One region of the Kribbella sp. NBC_01505 genome, then DNA from elsewhere that is predicted to be linked to it. Evidence: riboswitches for the same ligand, from Rfam matches in the RefSeq annotation. Region 1 holds a riboswitch; each other region holds the start of a gene.
What was found. A riboswitch is a leader RNA that binds a small molecule or an ion and turns the genes downstream of it on or off. The one in region 1 is predicted to bind glycine.
Positions count from the first base shown of each region.

Region 1 (6,339 bases):
GCCGAGTCATCGGCGTACGGCCACAACCGGGTATGCGGAGCGACCTGCCCCTCAGCGACCATCCCCGGATCCTCGAGATACCGATAGGCATCAATAGGCGCAGCCTCCGCCGCGGGCAACCCCACGAGCAGACCTGCGACTACGGCGACAGCAGTGAACCAGCTACGGCGACGGGCGGCCGAATCTCCGAAAGACAAGCGCACTCCCCAGGATCGAACAGAATCACACAGAGTTCAGCATCCCGCACGCTAGGTGTCCGTCGTTACAGGGTCAAGAGCGCGTCCGGTTTCGGTCGCTCAGCGCTGCGGGTACGGCGAGTCCTGGAGGCCGAGGTTCTTCCAGACGAAGCGGGGGATCCAGGCCAGGAAGTCGCGGAGGATGGCGGAGTTCCGCGCGATCGTCTGGTGGTCGTGGCGGCCGGCCTCGAACCAGACCCAGTTGCCGACCACCTGGAACGACGCCGGCCCTGCGGCCATCAGGAACTCCATCTGGCGCGGGTGGATGACGTCGTACGCGAACTTCTGGTCGTGGGCGTGGATCGCGAACTGCTCGTTGAAGGCTTCGCTCTCGAAGCTGATGCCGCGGCCGAAACCGCGCCGGCTGACCTGGATCCAGGGCATCTGCACCGGGAGCTCGAAGCCGAGGATCGGTTCGCTGTGGTTCTCGGTGACCGTGCGCGTGGTCGTGCGGCCCTCGGAGTCGGTGGAGCTCTCGGTCCGGGTGGTCTTCCAGTGGTGGGTGAACGCGACGAACGGCGGACCGTCGCCGTCCCGGCCGCGAATCACGTCGCTGGTGCTGTGATCGTGGCCACTGCGGGTGGTCGGCGTGCTCTGCAGCAGGCTGTCGTCCTGGCCGATCCAGTACCACTCCGGGTGCTGGTAAAAGCTCAGCCGCGGCTCGCGCTCGGGCTGAATCCAGCGGTCGAGCGGCGAGGCGTCAATCGCCGCAGCTATGGCGTCCAGCTGCTCGATCCACGGCGCCAGAAGCTCGGGATCCTTGTACGGCGGGCTCTCGGCGACCAACTGATCACCGTCGATACTCAGGTTCACGCCCGGCTGACTACTGGCCATCGCGATGAGAGTGGTGCAGAACTGGCCGTTGAGCACGTCGTTCGCGAACGCCGGGTCCTGGACTCCGACCGCCCAGCCCCACTCCGCCAGCTGAGGCGGGACCGGCACCATGGTCGCGGACACCCCGGCACGCGACCGGGTCCGGCCACCGGTGATCCACAGCTCGGGCAGCCGCCGCGACAGCTTGACCATGCCGACACAACCACTCCAGTACTCACTGCTGTACTCGATGACCTGGAACGGCCGGGAGCTCGTGGCGAGGCCGGTGATCTGATCGTCCGGCGAGCGCTTGAACCCCATCCCGAACGGCGGATTGGACAGCGGCGCCACCGTGTCGAACCCCGGGCTGCCGTTGAACACCCAGCCGCGGTCCCGCAACGACTTGATGTATCGCTGCCGCCGAACGATCAGCGCGACGGCCACCGCGACGCCGACCACCGCGAGGATGATCAGCACCAGGCTCAAGGTCGAAATTCCGCTCACTGGGTACTCCTCAGTCGTGCGATCCGACGGTCGATGATCTGCCCCAGTACGACGGCGTCGTCGTGCGGCAGGATCCATTCATCGGCAGAAGTTTGTACGACGAGCGCCGGACCCGGGCTGGCCACCGGTGGTTGATCGCTCCAGATCGGGTACACGAGGTCCTCGCTCCCCGACAGATACCGCACCGATGCCCCAGCCAGCTCCTCCAGCGGAACATCGACGGACTCCTCGGTGTAGCTGGTCTTCCGGCCGTTCGTGGTCCGGACCCTGATCATCAGCTGGATAGCCGTGTCGTCGATCGCGACCCGGACCCGCGGAATGCCACGCAACCGGAGGATCACCTGGTACGGCGTCTCGGCCAGGCCCACGTCCAGCGGGTGCAGCAGGAGCCGCTCGCCGTGCCGGCCGACGAGATACCCGGCGAACGCGCCGACTGCACCTCCCAGGAGGAAGTACAGCGGGTCGTTGGCGGTGTAGAGCGCCGTGAAGAAGCCGGTCAGACCGCCCATCACCGCGCCGATCGGCGACCAGGTCTGCACCCGGTACCGCCACTGGCCGCGGAGGTACCAACCGGCGGCGAACGCTCCGAGCGGGATCAGCACCGGCATCCAGCGGACCGGGTTGCTCCGGACCCCGATCACCGTCAGCGAGGTCAGGAAGATGACCGGAATGCCGACGTACACGATCCAGACGACGAGCTGGGCGTGCAGGTGACGACGCGAGACCTCGGGTGCAATCACAGAGAGGAGCCAACCACATCCGCGGGTCCGGGACGGCTGCTAGAGTCGGCGGCCTAACTGCATATCGCGCCGTTCGAATCGGGGCGGGAGAGTCCGGGCTCAAGGTAGCCCGGCGCCGAAGGAGCAAATCTCCCCAGAATCTCTCAGGCCCACTGACCGTTCCGATGAGGCGAACTCTGGAAAGACGGGTCCCTCGGGATCCGCACCCACGGTGCAAACCGCCTCACCTGGCGGCGAAGCTCTCAGGTACAGATGACAGAGCGGGGAGGTCACCCAGCAGTGGCACCGCACGTGCGGTGCCTGACCGAGGGAGCCTCCCGATCTATGACAGAGTCACGCGCGACTCCATTGCAGGCAGAGCATCAGCAGCTCGGCGCTTCGTTCACCGATTTCGCGGGCTGGACGATGCCGGTTCGGTACACCTCCGACATCGCCGAGCACACGGCTGTCCGGACTACCGCAGGTCTGTTCGACCTGTCCCACATGGGCGAGCTCGAGGTGATCGGCGCCACCGCGGCCGCGGCCCTCGACCACAGCCTGGTCGGGCAGCCGTCGAAGATCGCGCCCGGCCGCGCCCGGTACTCGATGCTGTGCGCCGAGGACGGCGGCATCATCGACGACCTGGTCGTCTACCGGCTCGCCGACGACCACTTCCTGATCGTCGCGAACGCCAGCAACACAGCCGTCGTACTGGCTGAGCTGGAACAGCGAGTTGCAGGCTTCGCGGTCGAGCTGCGCGACGCGACCGACTGCTGGGCGCTGATCGCGGTCCAGGGTCCGGTCTCCAAGCAGATCCTGGCCGAGCTGACCGAGGCCGATCTCGACGGCCTGAAGTACTACGCGATCACCGAGGCGAAGCTTGCCGGGAGCAACATCCTGCTCGCGCGCACCGGCTACACCGGTGAGGACGGCTTCGAGATCTACTGCCGTCCGGAGGAGGCCTCGCGGATCTGGGCCGAGCTGCTCCGGACCGGTACGCCGTACGGGCTTAAGCCGGCCGGGCTGGCCTGCCGGGACACGCTGCGGCTCGAAGCCGGGATGCCGCTCTACGGCAACGAACTCAGCCGCGAGCTGACACCGTTCGAGGCCGGGCTCGGCCGGGTCGTTGCGTTCGGCAAGGAAGCGGACTTCGTCGGCCGCGAGGCGCTCGCCCGTCGCCGTGACGAGGGCGCGCAGCGGGTGCTGGTCGGACTGACCTCGACGGGCCGGCGTTCACCACGCAGCGGGTACGCCGTTCTGGATCCGGCGACCGGTCGCACCGTCGGCACGATCACCAGCGGCGCGCCGTCCCCCACCCTCGGCCACCCCATCGCGATGGCGTACGTCGACGGGATCTACGAAGAGGCGGGAACTCGGCTGCAGGTCGACATCCGCGGCACCCAGGACGACGTGGTCGTCGTACCGCTCCCCTTCTACCGCCGCCAGGAGTCCTGATGTCTGTCCCTACTGAACTGCACTACACCGCCGACCACGAGTGGATCGCCCTCGACGGCGACATCGCGACCGTCGGCATCACCGCCTTCGCGGGCGAGGCCCTCGGCGACGTCGTGTACGTCGACCTGCCGGCTGTCGGCACCGCGATCACCACCGGCGACGCCTGTGGCGAGATCGAGTCCACGAAATCGGTCAGCGACCTGTTCGCGCCGGTCGACGGTGAGGTCATCGAGCTCAACGAGGCCGTCGTGGCCGACCCCGGTCTGCTGAACACCGATCCGTACCAGGCCGGCTGGCTGCTGCGGATCAAGGTCACCGGCCCGCCCAACCTGCTGGACGCCGGCGCGTACGCCGTATTGATCGGAGGCGAGTGAGATGAGCACCCTCAACCAGTCCCTGGCCGAGTTCGACCCGGAGATCCACGCGGCCGTGACGGCCGAGCTCGGACGTCAGCGCGACACCCTGGAGCTGATCGCGAGCGAGAACTTCGCGCCGATCGCCGTGATGGAGGCGCAGGGCTCGGTCCTCACCAACAAGTACGCCGAGGGCTACCCCGGCCGCCGGTACTACGGCGGCTGCGAACACGTCGACGTGATCGAGCAGCTGGCGATCGACCGGGTCAAGGCGCTGTTCGGCGCCGACTTCGCGAACGTCCAGCCGCACTCCGGCGCGCAGGCGAACGCGGCCACCATGTTCGCGCTGCTCAACCCCGGTGACACGATCCTCGGCCTCGACCTCGCGCACGGCGGGCACCTCACACACGGGATGCGGCTCAACTACAGCGGCAAGCTGTACGACGTCGTCGCGTACCACGTCCGCGACACCGACTTCCGGGTCGACATGGCCGAGGTCGAGCGGCTGGCGCTCGAGCACCGCCCGAAGCTCATCGTCGCGGGCTGGTCGGCGTACCCGCTGCACCTCGACTTCGCGGAGTTCCGGCGGATCGCCGATCTGGTCGGCGCCTATCTGACGGTCGACATGGCGCACTTCGCCGGGCTGGTCGCGGCCGGGCTGCACCCGAACCCGGTCCCGCACGCCGATGTGGTCACCACGACGACCCACAAGACCCTCGGCGGTCCGCGCGGTGGCGTCATCCTGACGAACCGCGCCGATCTGGCCAAGAAGTTCAATTCGGCCGTCTTTCCCGGGCAGCAGGGTGGTCCGCTGGAGCACGTGATCGCGGCGAAGGCGGTCGGGTTCAAGCTCGCGGCCTCGGACGAGTTCCGCGACCGGCAGCGCCGTACCCTCGACGGCGCGCAGGCGATCGCCTCCCGGCTGCTGGCCGACGACGTCCGCGCGGCGGGGATCTCGGTGCTGACCGGCAGGACACAGGTGCACCTCGTGCTGGTCGACCTGCGGAACTCGGAGCTCGACGGGCAGCAGGCCGAAGACCGACTCCACTCGGTCGGACTCACGGTGAACCGGAACGCAGTCCCGTTTGACCCGCGGCCGCCGATGGTCTCGTCCGGACTCCGGATCGGTACGCCGGCGCTGGCGGCCCGTGGCTTCGGCCCGGCCGAGTTCGCGGAGGTGGCGGACATCATCGCGACCGTGCTCGTCCGACCTGCCGACGAGGCGGTGCTCGCCGGTCTGCGGGAGCGGGTCGGGCTGCTCACGGCGAAGTTCCCGCTCTATCCGGAGCTCTGACGCCCTCGCTTTATTGCCCCTTAGCGAAGTTTTCACTCCGCTTCGGTGCTGCACGCAACCGTTTGGACCCTACGTAGCGTTAATTGCCCTATAGGGTCCAGACCGGAAACATCGGGCGGGGCCCCTAGTGGCATGGGCGGGGTTCGGAGGAGGCTGGGGTGGCGGCACACAAGGGTGAAGGACGCCGCAGAGTCAGTGGCACGGTCGCGTTGGTCTCGGCCTGTGTACTGATCTGCGGTATCGCGTTCACCGGGGCGATCGTCTTCCTGATGCCTGGGGAGCAGCCGCAGCTCGCACCAGTGGGGACCGCGCCACCGACCGAACGGCTGTCGAAGCTCCCGCCTGCGGCTCCGGGCGCGAAACCGGCGGACACCGGCTACCGGTGCACCGGCTACAGCGGTCTGCAGGTCAAGATCCCGCTGCCGGCGATGCTCAACGACACCTTCGCCTGGGGCAACAACCCGCCGTACAAGGTGGGGAACGGCGCGGGCGACATCAACTGGGACTCCGATCCGTACAAGGACCCCAGCTGGCACCTCTGGCTGCATTCGCTGCGCTGGCTGGGCAACGGGATCGACGCCACCCGGGCCGGTAACAAGGAGGCGATGAAGCACACGCTGACGATCGTCCAGGACTGGACCAAGGACAACCCGTTCCCCTGGAAGAGCGACCCCAGTGCGGCCGAGTCGACGATGCACCGGACCAACGTGCTCATCTGCGTCCGGCAGGCAGTGCTGACCGCGCTGCACGCCAAGACGCTGCCCGCGCAGTACAAGTGGCTCGACGACGCCCTGCTCACGCACGCGCGGTACATGATCGCCCACTGGAGCGGAAACCGGAACCACGGTACCGACGAGAGCATCGCGCTCTTCGGCGTCGGCTGCACGTTCGGCCGCGAGGACCTGATGAAGACGGCCGTCGGCCGGATGAACACCGCCGTCGTCCAGTCCATCGACCCCGAAGGC
Region 1 is NZ_CP109425.1:9,293,663-9,300,001, forward strand. It holds gene OG474_RS43260 (glycoside hydrolase family 2 TIM barrel-domain containing protein) at 1-197, opposite strand, end outside; gene OG474_RS43265 (hypothetical protein) at 297-1,553, opposite strand; gene OG474_RS43270 (hypothetical protein) at 1,550-2,293, opposite strand; glycine riboswitch at 2,368-2,462, shown strand; gene gcvT (glycine cleavage system aminomethyltransferase GcvT) at 2,618-3,727, shown strand; gene gcvH (glycine cleavage system protein GcvH) at 3,727-4,101, shown strand; gene glyA (serine hydroxymethyltransferase) at 4,103-5,374, shown strand; gene OG474_RS43290 (heparinase II/III family protein) at 5,533-6,339, shown strand, end outside.

Region 2 (6,339 bases), 3.4 Mb from region 1:
GGCGCGCCTTTGTGTGGATCTACTGCCACCCAGCGGCAGCAGAACTCCGCTGATCGACAACTCCCGCAGATCCGGGGCCGGCGCCGCACTCCGCAACAGGCTCACAACCACAGCCCAACGCCGCCAGACCGGCTCGACCGCAGCCGTAACTGCCACCTATGTTCGGAGACAGCAACTAGTACCGATGTCCCGAGACATGACAGCGATCCACGTACTGCATTCCTTCGGACGTTAGCGATCAGGTGGTCGGATGCTCCCCAAACCGCTTTGGGGACCGAAACCGGCCGATTCCGGTGGGTGTTCCGGTGCACTACGCTCCCCAAACCAGCCGGCCAGTCGCGGTCCGCACGCCTCGGTCGAGCAGAAATTGCCCTGGTTGGGCGAGGAGAACCTCATTTCAGTGGTTGCCCCCACGGATGGGGGGTTGCCTACTGAAAAGACGAGTGGGCAACCCCCTATCTGAGCGGGCAACCCCAAGGCCGATTGGTCGGCCCAGCGGGGCGGTGGCGCGGCGGGCGGCCGAGCCGGACGGACCTCGCCGCTCAGCCGGTCGGGGGGACGGCGGGGCAGGTTGTGCCGGGCTTCGGGAGTTTGCGGTTGACGAGGTAGGTGTCGATGGTGGCGGTCATGCAGGGGCTCTTGGTGTAGCTGCCGTGGCCCCAGCCTTCGTAGGTGAGGAGGCGGCCGTTGCGGCCTAGCTGGCGTTGGACGTTCTGGGCCATTGAGTACGCCGTGGCTGGGTCGTGCAGCGCGTTGGCCAGCAGGACTGGGGTTTTGAGGTGGTGCACGTCCAGGCGGTGCTGGGGGTTGTTGGCTGCCGGACCGCCCAGGCAGAGCGAGATGGCCATGAACTGGCCTGGGTACGGCATGCCCGGGTTGTTGCGGGCGAGCCTGGCCAGCAGGGCGGCGTACTCGGGGTAGGTCCTGACCTGCAGGTTCCAGTCCTGGCAGAACGGGACGAGGGTGTTGGAGACGAGCTCGCCGGTCGGTGGTGGCGGGGTCGGGATGACGCCCTTCTGCAGCACGGTTGCCAAGGCGTTCCACTGGGGCGCGTAGAGCAGGCGGAAGACGGCGAAGGAGGCGTTGAACTTGTTGTCCGACCGAGCCAGTACGTCGGCCCAGCGCGCCCGAACGTCTTGTCCGTGCAGGGCGCACGTCGTCGTACGGTCGCACCAGGCGACGAACTCGTCGAACGAGTCCTGGACCGACGCGGCCTGTGGATCGAGGAACTGGCGTGGTGTCGCGAGGCTGTGGTCGAGGACGCTCTCCAGGACCATCGCGCGGACGCGGTGCGGGTAGGTCTCCGCGTACTGGGCGCCGAGCGGGGTGCCGTACGAGCTGCCGTGGAAGGTGATCTGCTGCTCGCCGAGTGCGCGGCGGATCGCGTCGACGTCGCGCACGGTCTGCCAGGTGTCGACGTGGTCGTAGAGCGGACCGGTGTGCGCGCGGCAGTCGTCGGCGAGCCGGCGGTTGTAGTCGATCAGCGCGTCGAACCCCGCCTGGTCGCGGACGAGCGGTGACGGCATCGCGGCGTACAGGCTGGTGGTGCACTTGACCGGGTTGCTGCGCGCGATCCCGCGCGGGTCGAAGCTGACGATGTCGAACCGGTCCTGCAGTTCGGGGCTGAAGCGGTCCATGCCGGTCTTGATCCGGTCGACGCCGGAGTCGCCGGGACCGCCGGGGCCGAAGATCAGGACGCCGATCCGATGCTTGCCGGTCCGGCGGGCGATCTCGAGGGCGAAGGTCGGCCCGTTCGGATTCCGCCAGTCGACGGGGAGTTGCAGGGTCGCGCACTCCGAACCCTTGATGTCCTCCGGCTTCTCCTTGCCTTCGAGCTTGCAATCGGTCCAGTGGACAGCGGCCGACGCCGGGAGGACGGCGAGGCTTGAGGCGGTGACTGTGAGGACCAATCCCCACACGAGCGATCTGAATCTCATCTGCTCGATCCTTCGGTAACCGCTTGCTCCCGCACATCGGGGACAGCCCCCAAGACCACCCCGGGCCGGCCTTGAGGGACTTGTTAGGGTCGGGCTCGATGACACACTCACGGTGGTTCCGCGCAGTGGCGATCGCCGAGGCGATCTCGTGGACCGGTCTGCTGATCGGCATGCTGTTCAAGTACGTGCTGTCCGACAACGAGGCCGGGGTGAAGATCTTCGGCCCGATCCACGGCGGCATCTTCGTCCTGTACGTCGTCACCGTGCTGATCGTCCGGGGGCCGCTGCGCTGGTCGTGGCCGGTCACACTCGCGGCACTGGCCGCGAGTGTTCCGCCGCTGTTCACCTGGTTCTTCGAGATCTGGGCTCGAGGTCGGGAGCGGCAGTTTCACGCCTACTCCGCGGCACCCGGCACGGCACCTCACCGCACTTGAGCGAAGGACAAGATGCTCCGCATCGTGCCCTCCTCTCAAGCACGCCGAGCTACCGCACCGGGCACCTGCTCGCTACGGCGTGAAACTGCCGCTCCCGACCTAGCGCACCGGCCGGATTGACGCCGGGCCGAAGGCCGCCGTACCGTCGCGTCCGGAAGCTAATTCAACAGCCGCATGAACCCGTGCGGGAGAGACCCGGCCTAGGGCATCTCTCCCAACCCCACACCTACTGCGCTGCACTCGGCACGGCACCTCGCCGCACGGGTGCAAAGGGCAAGATGCGCCGCATCTAGCCCTTCGCCCCCGCGCGCCGATGCACCGCACCGAGCACATGCTCGCTACGGCGTGGGATTGGGAGAGATGCCTGTGAGCCGGGCGCCGTAGGAGCAACTCTCCCCAAGAATCTCTCAGGCACCTTCACCGTGCGGGCGAGGCATCTCTGGAGGGCATCAGCCCGACAGAGCGGGGAGGACACCACTCGGTCAACGACGACCGGAAGGGACCTCCGTCATGGCGATCAGTGTCTTCGACCTGTTCAGTATCGGGATCGGCCCGTCGAGCTCACACACCGTGGGCCCGATGCGAGCGGCCCGTACGTTCGTTCTCGGCCTCCAGGACGCGGGTCTGCTGACCGCGACCGCCCGGGTCGAATCGCAGTTGTTCGGGTCGCTCGGTGCGACCGGGCACGGCCACGGCAGTAACAAGGCGGTGCTGCTCGGGCTCGAGGGTGAGGACCCCGAGACCGTCGCCACGCACTCCGTCGACGCCCGCGTCGAGACGATCCGCGAGCGCGGCCGGCTGCGGCTGGCCGGCGTCCACGAGATCGCGTACGACGACAACTCCGACCTGATCATGCATCGGCGGAAGGCCCTGCCGTACCACCCGAACGGGATGTCGTTCCTGGCCCGCGGGGCGGATGGTGAGATCCTGCGGGAGCGCACGTACTACTCGGTCGGCGGCGGTTTCGTGGTCGACGAGAACGCGGCGGCCGGGGACCGGATCGTCCCGGACAGCACGGTGCTGAAGTACCCGTTCCTGAGTGGTGCCGAGTTGCTCGATCGGTGCCGTGAGTCGGGGCTGTCGATCGGCGAGGTGATGCTCGCCAACGAGCAGGCCTGGCGGTCCGAGGAAGAGATCCACAGCGGCCTGCTGAAGATCTGGAAGGTCATGCAGGACTGCGTCAAGGAGGGCTGCGAGACCACGGGCGTGCTGCCCGGCGGTCTGAAGGTGCCGCGGCGGGCACACGCGCTGCACGGCAAGCTCACCGGCGATCCGTGGTCGGTGGATCCGCTGAAGGTGATGGACTGGGTCAACCTGTTCGCGCTCGCGGTCAACGAGCAGAACGCGTCGGGCGGGCGGATCGTCACCGCTCCGACGAATGGTGCCGCGGGCATCATTCCCGCCGTACTGCACTACTACCGGCGGTTCATCCCGGGCGCCACTGACGACGGCTGCGTGCGGTTCCTGCTGGTCGCGGCGGCGATCGGCGTTCTGTACAAGGAGAACGCGTCGATCTCCGGGGCCGAGGTCGGTTGTCAGGGCGAGGTCGGTTCGGCCTGCTCGATGGCCGCGGCCGGGTTGTGCGAGTTGCTCGGCGGTACGCCGGAACAGGTGGAGAACGCGGCCGAGATCGCGATGGAGCACAACCTCGGACTCACCTGCGACCCGGTCGGCGGGCTCGTCCAGATCCCGTGTATCGAGCGGAACGCGATGGCCGCGGTGAAGGCGATCAACGCGGCCCGGATGGCGATGCACGGCGACGGCGTGCACGTGGTGACGCTCGACAAGGTCATCAAAACCATGCGTGAAACCGGTGCGGACATGAAGATCAAGTACAAGGAGACTTCCCGTGGCGGCCTGGCCGTCAACGTGATCGAATGCTGACGTGCAAGCACCGCTCACCAACAGCGTCCTGATGACCCGCCGGCTGGCCGAGGGATGAGCCTGCTGCGTTACTGGTGGGTGCTGCCGGGTGGGCTCGCCGTACTGGGTTATCTGCTGTCCTTCGCCGGGCTGACCCGGTCGCAGCGCGCCGAATGGGTGACCGCCCGGGTCGTCGATCTCGAGTCGCCGGACCACGGTGCCAGCAAGGACGGCGGCATCCCGGTCACCGTGTCGTTCCGCGACCCGCGCTCGGGCCAGGAGTTCACGCTGCCGAACACCGACGGCAAGCACGGCTTCCCGGTCCGCGCCGCCTGGATCGGCCGTGAACTGGTGGTGTACTACCCGAAGGGCCATCCGGAGAAGTTCCGGATCGCGCTGTATCCCGAGGCCGAGGGGGACGGCCGTGACTTCCCCAACGTCATGGTGGCGCTCCTGCTGCTCGGCCTGGTCATCCACGCGATTGTTGCCTGGGGCTACGAATGGGCCTTCCTCGGCTTCGGTGCCCTGCTGTTCCTGGCCGGTCTCCTCGGCCGCGACCTCCGCAGCGCCCGGCTCCGCGGACGGCAGTTGGCCGACGCGATCGCCGTACCGGCTCACGTCGTCGCCGTCACCACCGACGTCTACAAGGACGGCGAAGGCAGCGAGATCATCAACCACGCCCCGGTCATCGCCTTCACCACCACCGACGGCCGCGCGGTCCTCGTCCAGCCCCTCGACAACTTCCCCAAGCCAGGCACCTCGCTGGGCCGCGAGTTCACCCTGCACTACGCCCCCAGTGACCCCACCGTCTACACCCACAACCTCGACTTCGACCGCAAAGACCGCCTCAACACCGCCCGCTACACCACCGTCCCCCGAGCCCTGGGCCTACTAGCCCTCCTCGCCGGCGCCACCCTCCTCTACCTCCACCGCTGAGGAATCCACCCACTAGGTTTGGTCGGGTGCCGATGAAGCGAACGAGCGTGTACGCCGATGCCGCGGATCTGGCGGTCCTTGCCGAGGCAGCGCGGCGGCGGGGTGTGGCGGCGGCGGAGCTCCTCCGCGAGGGTATCCGCCTGGCCGCGATGAACAGCCGGGTCTGGGACGCGCCGCTCGACTGGCCGACCTTCGACAGTGCGCCCAGTGATCCGCGGTAGCCAAGGACATGTAGTCCTGGGCTCGGGGGACGTCCGTCACGCTGCGGGAGCTGATGAACGGGGTGCCTGAGGGAGCTATCTCATGTCGTTGGCGACGCTAGGGGTTGGTGGTTTGGAGGATGGTTCGGGCTACTTGGTCGGGGGCGTCGTTCATGGGGACGTGGCCGGCGTTGAGGAGGGGGATCATCCGGGCCTGGGGGATCTGGAGGTGGGCGCGGGCGGCTTGGACCGGGAGGAGGACTCGGTCGTGGGTGCCCCAGGCGATGGTGACGGGGAGGTTGGGGACGTCGCCGTCGAAGGTGGCGCCGGCGCGGGCGTGGGCGGCTACGCGGTCGAAGCCGGGGGCGTCGCGGAGGGCGCGGGATTCGGCGACGACGGCGTCGGGGGAGCGCAGGGCCGGGCGGTGGTAGATGGTGCCGGTCAGGACGCGGCGGCCGGCGGGGGTGCGGGCGAGGCGCTGGACGGTCTGGTCCGGGGTACGGCGGGCGACGCGGCGGAGGTTGGTGAGCAGGCCGATCGCCCAGCGGTTCTCGCGGGGTGACCAGAAGCCGGCCGGGGCGAGTGCGGTGACCGAGCGGACCAGGCCGAGCTGGCCGAGGCGGAGCGAGACCATACCGCCGAGCGAGTTGCCGGAGACGTGCGGCTGGTCGAGGTCGAGCGCCTTGCAGAGGGCGTCGACGGTGTAGGCGAGCGTGTCGAGCTCGTCCGGGATTCCGAGCGGAAGGTCCGGCGATTCGCCGAATCCGGGGAAGTCGAGCGCGATCACGTCGTGCCGCTCGGCCAGCTGGTCGAGGACCGGGTCGAACGCCTGCCAGTGGTGACCGATGCCGTGCAGCAGCACCAGCGGATCGCCCGAACCCTTGCGGTAGTAGGCCACCTCGACACCCGGAACGCCGGCCACGGTCAAGCTCGCGGTTGCACTCATAACCTCATCGTGAACCTACTACC
Region 2 is NZ_CP109425.1:2,804,739-2,811,077, reverse strand. It holds gene OG474_RS13170 (alpha/beta fold hydrolase) at 543-1,937, opposite strand; gene OG474_RS13165 (DUF3817 domain-containing protein) at 2,036-2,371, shown strand; glycine riboswitch at 2,714-2,804, shown strand; gene OG474_RS13160 (L-serine ammonia-lyase) at 2,882-4,255, shown strand; gene OG474_RS13155 (DUF3592 domain-containing protein) at 4,310-5,170, shown strand; gene OG474_RS13150 (CopG family transcriptional regulator) at 5,203-5,391, shown strand; gene OG474_RS13145 (alpha/beta fold hydrolase) at 5,489-6,316, opposite strand.
Region 2: another riboswitch for glycine. It lies ahead of OG474_RS13160 (L-serine ammonia-lyase); the one in region 1 lies ahead of gcvT (glycine cleavage system aminomethyltransferase GcvT).

Region 3 (6,339 bases), 1.5 Mb from region 1:
CCCCCGCGCTTCCCCACCCCGGACCCCGAACCAACTCGTCCCGAAGCGACCCGGCCCGAGCCACCAACCCGGCCCGAGCCCGCGCAGCCGGTACGGCGTGAGCCCGCGCAGCCGGTACGGCGTGAGCCCGAGCCGACGGTACGACGTGAGCCTGAGCCGACGGTACGACGTGAGCCTGAGCCGCCGGTTCGGCGTGAGCCCGAGCCGGAGTCGGTCGAGCAGGCGCATCCGGTGGAGCCGACGCCGATGCCGGTCGCGAAGAAGCCGCGGACGCCGAACCTCGCCGTCCGCCGCCTGAAGGCCGGCTTCAAGCCGTCCCGCGGCCAGGCGATCGTGGCGGTCGTGCTCGCGCTGGTCGCCTGTACGGCGGTCGTCCAGGTCCGGGTGAACCGGGCCGACGACGGCTATCAGAACGCCCGCCGCGAGGACCTGATCGCGATCCTCGACGGCCTCGGCCAGAACACCCGGCGGCTGGAGAGCGAGATCGCGGAGCTGGAGGAGCGCAAGAACACGCTGTCCTCCAGCGCGAACAAGGCGAAGACCGCCCAGGAGCAGGCCGACGCCCAGATCCGCACGCTCGGCATCCTGGCCGGCACACTGCCTGCCCGCGGCCCCGGTGTCCGGATCACGCTGAACGATCCGCAGAGCAAGATGACGTCGAGCAACCTGCTGGACGCGATCGAGGAGCTGCGCGACGCCGGCGCCGAGGCGATCCAGATCAACGGCCTGGCCCGGGTGGTGGCCAGTACCGACTTCGTCGACGACGCCCCCGGCATCCTGATCGACGGCAAGAAGGTGAACTCGCCGTACGTGATCGAGGCGATCGGCGACTCGCACAGCCTGGCCGAGGCCTCCAACTTTCCCGGCGGTCTGGTCAGTGAGGTGACCGGTCCCCAGATCGGCGGGACGGCGGACGTGAACGAGGAGACCAGCGTCGCCATCACCGCCTTGCACGCGCAGGAGGAGCATCGCTACGCTCGCCCGGCGCCCAGCCCGACCAAGTAATTCCTTCGAGAAAGAGGAACGACGGTGTACCCCGAAGACCTGAAGTACACGGCCGAGCACGAATGGGTGAAGGCCAACGAGGAAGCCCCGGTGCGGGTCGGCATCACCGACTTCGCGCAGGACGCCCTCGGCGACATCGTCTACGTGCAGCTCCCCGAGGTCGGCAGCGCGGTGCGCGCCGGTGACTCCTGCGGCGAGCTCGAGTCGACCAAGAGCGTCAGCGACCTGTTCGCACCCGTCAACGGCACGGTCCGCGCGGTGAACGAGGCGCTGGCCGACCAGCCCGACCTGGTCAACACCGACCCGTACGGCGAGGGCTGGCTGCTCGACATCGAGGTCGACGACATCGCCGAGGTCGAGGCCCTGATGGACGCCGAGACCTACAAGGGCCAGCTCGACCCGAGCTGACACCGTCCTGGTAGGTTTACCGGACCTCAACCGCTGGTAGAGGGTTGGGGCCCGGGTCCACACTTGTCATCACGGGGTCTACGAACAACAACGTCGCCGGACCGCCGGCGATCGGGAGGATCACAGCATGCCGTTCTGCAACCAGTGCGGGCACGAGAACTCCGAGGGCAGCCGCTTCTGCTCGCAGTGCGGAGCGATGCTCCCTGGGGCGGACCGACCGGCCGCCGCGACGCCGACGCCGGGTGTGACGGACACCGCGATGCTGACGCCGATCAGCGCCGAGCCCGAGACCGAGCGCTTCGACCAGGGCGAGCCGCTGTCGGCCGACGACCAGGCCGCCGTCGGTGCGCTGCCGGCCGGGTCGGCACTGCTGATCGTCCAGCGCGGCCCGAACGCGGGCAGCCGGTTCCTGCTCGACGTCGACGTGGTCACCGCGGGCCGGCACCCGGACAGCGACATCTTCCTCGACGACGTGACGGTCTCCCGCCGGCACGCCGAGTTCCGTCGCGACGCGTACGGCGTCAAGGTCCGCGACGTCGGCAGCCTGAACGGCACCTACGTGAACCGGGACCGCATCGACGAGGTCCAGCTGAGCAACGGCGACGAGGTGCAGATCGGCAAGTACCGGCTGGTCTACTACGCCAGTGGCCAAGCCTGAGCTCTCGATCGGCGAGGTCCTGCAGCTGCTGCAGGCCGAGTTCACCGATGTCACCATCTCCAAGATCCGTTTCCTGGAGGCCGAGGGGCTGGTGACACCGGCGCGGACCGCGTCGGGCTACCGCAAGTTCAGCGCCGCCGACGTGGAGCGGCTGCGCTACGTGCTGACCGCCCAGCGCGACCAGTACCTGCCGTTGAAGGTCATCAAGGAGCACCTCGGTGCCCTCGACCGTGGCCTGCGCCCAGCGGCAGGTGGTCCGCCGATCGCCCCCAGTACGCCGGCCGCCGGGCCGGCCGCTGACGACTTCGGTGCCACCGGCACCGACCTGCGACTGACCAAGGCGGAGCTGTGCGCGGCCGCCGGAGTCGGTACGGCGTTGCTCGCCGAGCTGGAGAGCCACGGCCTGATCGTGGCCGAGGGCAAGCATTACGGGGGCGACGCGATCGTGGTCGCGCAGGTGGCCGCGGAGCTCGCGACGTACGGGATCGAGCCGCGGCACCTGCGGCCGTTCCGGACCGCCGCCGACCGCGAGGTGGGGCTGATCGAGCAGGTCACGGGCCCGCGCCGTACCGACCGGACGCAGGAGCTGGCGGCGCTCACCGTTCGGTTGCACACGGCACTGGTGAGATCCCGGCTGCCGCACTGAGCGGCGCGGAGTAGGCTGAAGGTGTGCGCGAAGTCGACGTAGTCGGAGTCCGGGTCGAGATGCCCTCGAGTCAGCCCATCGTGCTGCTCCGGGAGGTCGGCGGTGAGCGGTACCTGCCGATCTGGATCGGTGCGGCCGAAGCGAGTGCGATCGCGTTCGCCCAGCAGGGGATGGAGCCGCCCCGGCCGCTGACCCACGACCTGTTCGCGGAGACGATCCGCGTGCTCGGGCACACGCTCAGTCAGGTGCGGATCGTGAACCTGACCGACGGCGTCTTCGAGGCGATCCTGGTCTTCGACGACAAGACCGAGATCTCGGCCCGCCCGTCGGACTCGATCGCGATCGCGCTGCGGACCGGGACACCGGTGTTCTGCACCGAGGAGATCCTGGCCGAGGCCGGGATCCCGGTTCCGGAGAGTGAGAACGAGGCCGACGAGGTGCAGGAGGAAGAGGAGGTCGAGCGGTTCCGCGAGTTCCTCGACCAGGTCACTCCGGAAGACTTCGACAAGAGCTGAGCCCGCTTCGGAGGCCTGAACCGGGCAAGGCCGGGTAGGTAACGATTCGTATGGGAGTCGCGACACGCTAACGGCTCGGAGCGGTTGTCGTTGACCCTCTCAGGTCGGCGGCTTACCGTGAAGGAGTCGTGGGGCACCGTTACTCCACGGAGATGACTCGTTCCAGTAGGTATTCAGGGAGGCTCAGGCGTGACACGCACCGGCGACACGGATCTGACGGCGCAGTCGACGTCCGAAGCACGCGCCGAGGCGGCGATCACCGCCGGCGTTCAGGGCCTGCTCTTCGAGGACGACCTGCGGCCGATGCCGGCTGATGTCGGGTTCCGTGGACCGACGGCTTGTGCCGCGGCGGGTATCACCTACCGTCAGCTCGACTACTGGGCGCGGACCGGTCTGGTCTCGCCGTCGGTGCGTCCGGCGACGGGTTCGGGCACGCAGCGCCTCTACGGTTTCCGTGACGTTCTGTTGCTGAAGGTGATCAAGCGGCTGCTCGACGCCGGGATCTCACTGCAGCAGATCCGGACCGCGATCGCCCACCTGAGCAAGCGCGGGATCGACGACCTGACCCAGATCACCTTGATGAGTGACGGCGCGTCGGTCTACATGTGCACCTCGCCGGACGAGGTCATCGACCTGCTGGCCGGTGGCCAGGGAGTCTTCGGCATCGCCCTCGGCGGTGTCTGGCGTGAGGTCGAGGGCTCGCTGTCCGAGCTGCCGACCGAGCGTGCCGACGGTCACGGCGACGGTGGTGAGGGCGACAGCCACGCCAGCGACGAGCTGGCCGCCCGCCGCCGGGCCCGCATGACGGGCTGAGGTACTCTTTCTGCTAGCCGTACACCGCACTTGGGAGAGACCCGTTCAACCGGGCGCCGAAGGGGCAATTCCTCCCCGGAACCTCTCAGGCCCATGGACCGAGTGCGCCAGGCGACTCTGAAGCGTGCGGTCATGGCGTGACAGAGGGGGAGGCCCCCGGAAGCTACAGCCAGCAACGGAGCCTCTTTGATGACGGAAATTTCAGCAATCTTCGCCGACCGGCACATCGGGCCCCGCCCCGACGAGGTCGCGCGGATGGTCGAACTCCTCGGATACGCCGATGTCGACGCGCTGGCGGATGCCGCCGTACCGGCCTCGATCCGGTCGACCGAGCCGCTGCGGCTCCCGGAGCCGGCCTCCGAGGTCGACGCGCTCACCGAGCTGCGCCAGCTGGCGGCCCGCAACAACGTCGCCACCTCGATGATCGGCCAGGGCTACTTCGGCACCTTCACGCCGTCGGTGATCGTCCGCCGTCTCGTCGAGAACCCGGCCTGGTACACGGCCTACACGCCGTACCAGCCGGAGATCTCGCAGGGCCGGCTCGAGGCACTGCTGAACTTCCAGACCGTCGTCTCCGACCTGACCGGTCTGCCGACCGCGAACGCGTCGCTGCTCGACGAGGGCACCGCGGCCGCCGAGGCGATGACGCTGGCGCACCGCTCGAATCGCAAGAGCAAGTCGAACCGTTTCCTGGTCGACGCCGACACCTTCGCGCAGACGATCGCCGTGGTGCAGACCCGCGCCGAGGCGCTCGATATCGAGGTCGTCGTCGCCGACACCACCGACGGTCTGCCCGCGGGCGACTTCTTCGGTTTCCTGGTGCAGTACCCGGGCTCCGGCGGTGCCGTCCGTGACCTGAAGCCGCTGATCGCCGCCGCGCACGAGCGCGAGACGCTGGTTGCGGTCGCCTCCGACCTGCTCGCGCTGACATTGCTCGAGGCGCCGGGCGAGGCCGGGGCCGACATCGTGATCGGCTCCTCGCAGCGCTTCGGCGTCCCGCTCTTCTACGGCGGTCCGCACGCCGGCTTCATGTCGGTCCGCGCCGGTCTCGAGCGGTCGCTCCCCGGCCGGTTGGTCGGAGTCTCGGTCGACGCCGACGGCGCCCCGGCGTACCGGCTCGCGCTGCAGACCCGTGAGCAGCACATCCGTCGCGAGAAGGCGACCTCCAACATCTGTACGGCGCAGGTCCTGCTCGCCGTCGTTGCCTCCATGTACGCCGTTTACCACGGTCCCGAGGGCCTGAAGGCGATCGCCGGCCGCGTGCACGACTACGCGGGCAAGCTGGCCGCGTCGCTGCGCGCCGGTGGGGTCGAGGTCGTGCACAGCGACTTCTTCGACACCGTGCTCGCCCGCGTCCCCGGTGCCGCCGCGGACGTCGTCGACGCCGCCCGGCAGAACGGCATCTGGCTGCGTCAGGTCGACGCCGACCACGTCGGCATCTCGTGTGACGAGAAGACCGACGCCGCCGCGCTGACCCGGGTCTGCCAGTCCTTCGGCGTCCAGTACGACGACACGCAGGCCGCGCCCGAGGTCGCCGTACCGCGGACCTCGGAGTACATGACGCACCCCGTCTTCAACACGCACCGGTCCGAGACGTCGATGCTGCGGTACCTGCGCAAGCTGTCCGACAAGGACTACGCGCTCGACCGCGGCATGATCCCGCTCGGCTCCTGCACGATGAAGCTGAACGCGACCACCGAGATGGAAGCGGTCACCTGGCCCGAGTTCGCCGACATGCACCCGCTGGCGCCGATCGAGGACGCCGCCGGCTACGTGAAGCTGATCAGTCAGCTGGAGCGCTGGCTGGCCGAGGTGACCGGCTACGCGAAGGTGTCCATCCAGCCGAACGCCGGCTCCCAGGGCGAGCTCGCCGGGCTGCTCGCGATCCGCGGCTACCACCGGGCCCAAGGCAACGAGGACCGCAACGTCTGCCTGATCCCTTCCAGCGCGCACGGGACCAACGCCGCCTCGGCCGTGATGGCCGGCATGAAGGTTGTCGTTGTCAAGGGCAACGACGACGGCACGATCGACCTGGACGACCTGCGCGCCAAGACCACCGAGCACGCGGACAAGCTGGCCGCGATCATGATCACCTACCCGTCCACCCACGGGGTGTACGAGGAGAGCGTGACCGAGGTCTGCCAGATCGTTCACGACCACGGCGGTCAGGTGTACGTCGACGGCGCCAACCTGAACGCGTTGCTCGGGCTCGCGAAGCCGGGGGAGTTCGGCGGCGACGTCAGCCACCTCAACCTGCACAAGACCTTCTGCATCCCGCACGGCGGTGGCGGTCC
Region 3 is NZ_CP109425.1:7,744,718-7,751,056, forward strand. It holds gene OG474_RS36405 (DUF881 domain-containing protein) at 1-1,005, shown strand, start outside; gene gcvH (glycine cleavage system protein GcvH) at 1,030-1,413, shown strand; gene OG474_RS36415 (FHA domain-containing protein) at 1,541-2,071, shown strand; gene OG474_RS36420 (MerR family transcriptional regulator) at 2,058-2,717, shown strand; gene OG474_RS36425 (bifunctional nuclease family protein) at 2,741-3,232, shown strand; gene OG474_RS36430 (MerR family transcriptional regulator) at 3,422-4,045, shown strand; glycine riboswitch at 4,067-4,156, shown strand; gene gcvP (aminomethyl-transferring glycine dehydrogenase) at 4,235-6,339, shown strand, end outside.
Region 3: another riboswitch for glycine. It lies ahead of gcvP (aminomethyl-transferring glycine dehydrogenase); the one in region 1 lies ahead of gcvT (glycine cleavage system aminomethyltransferase GcvT).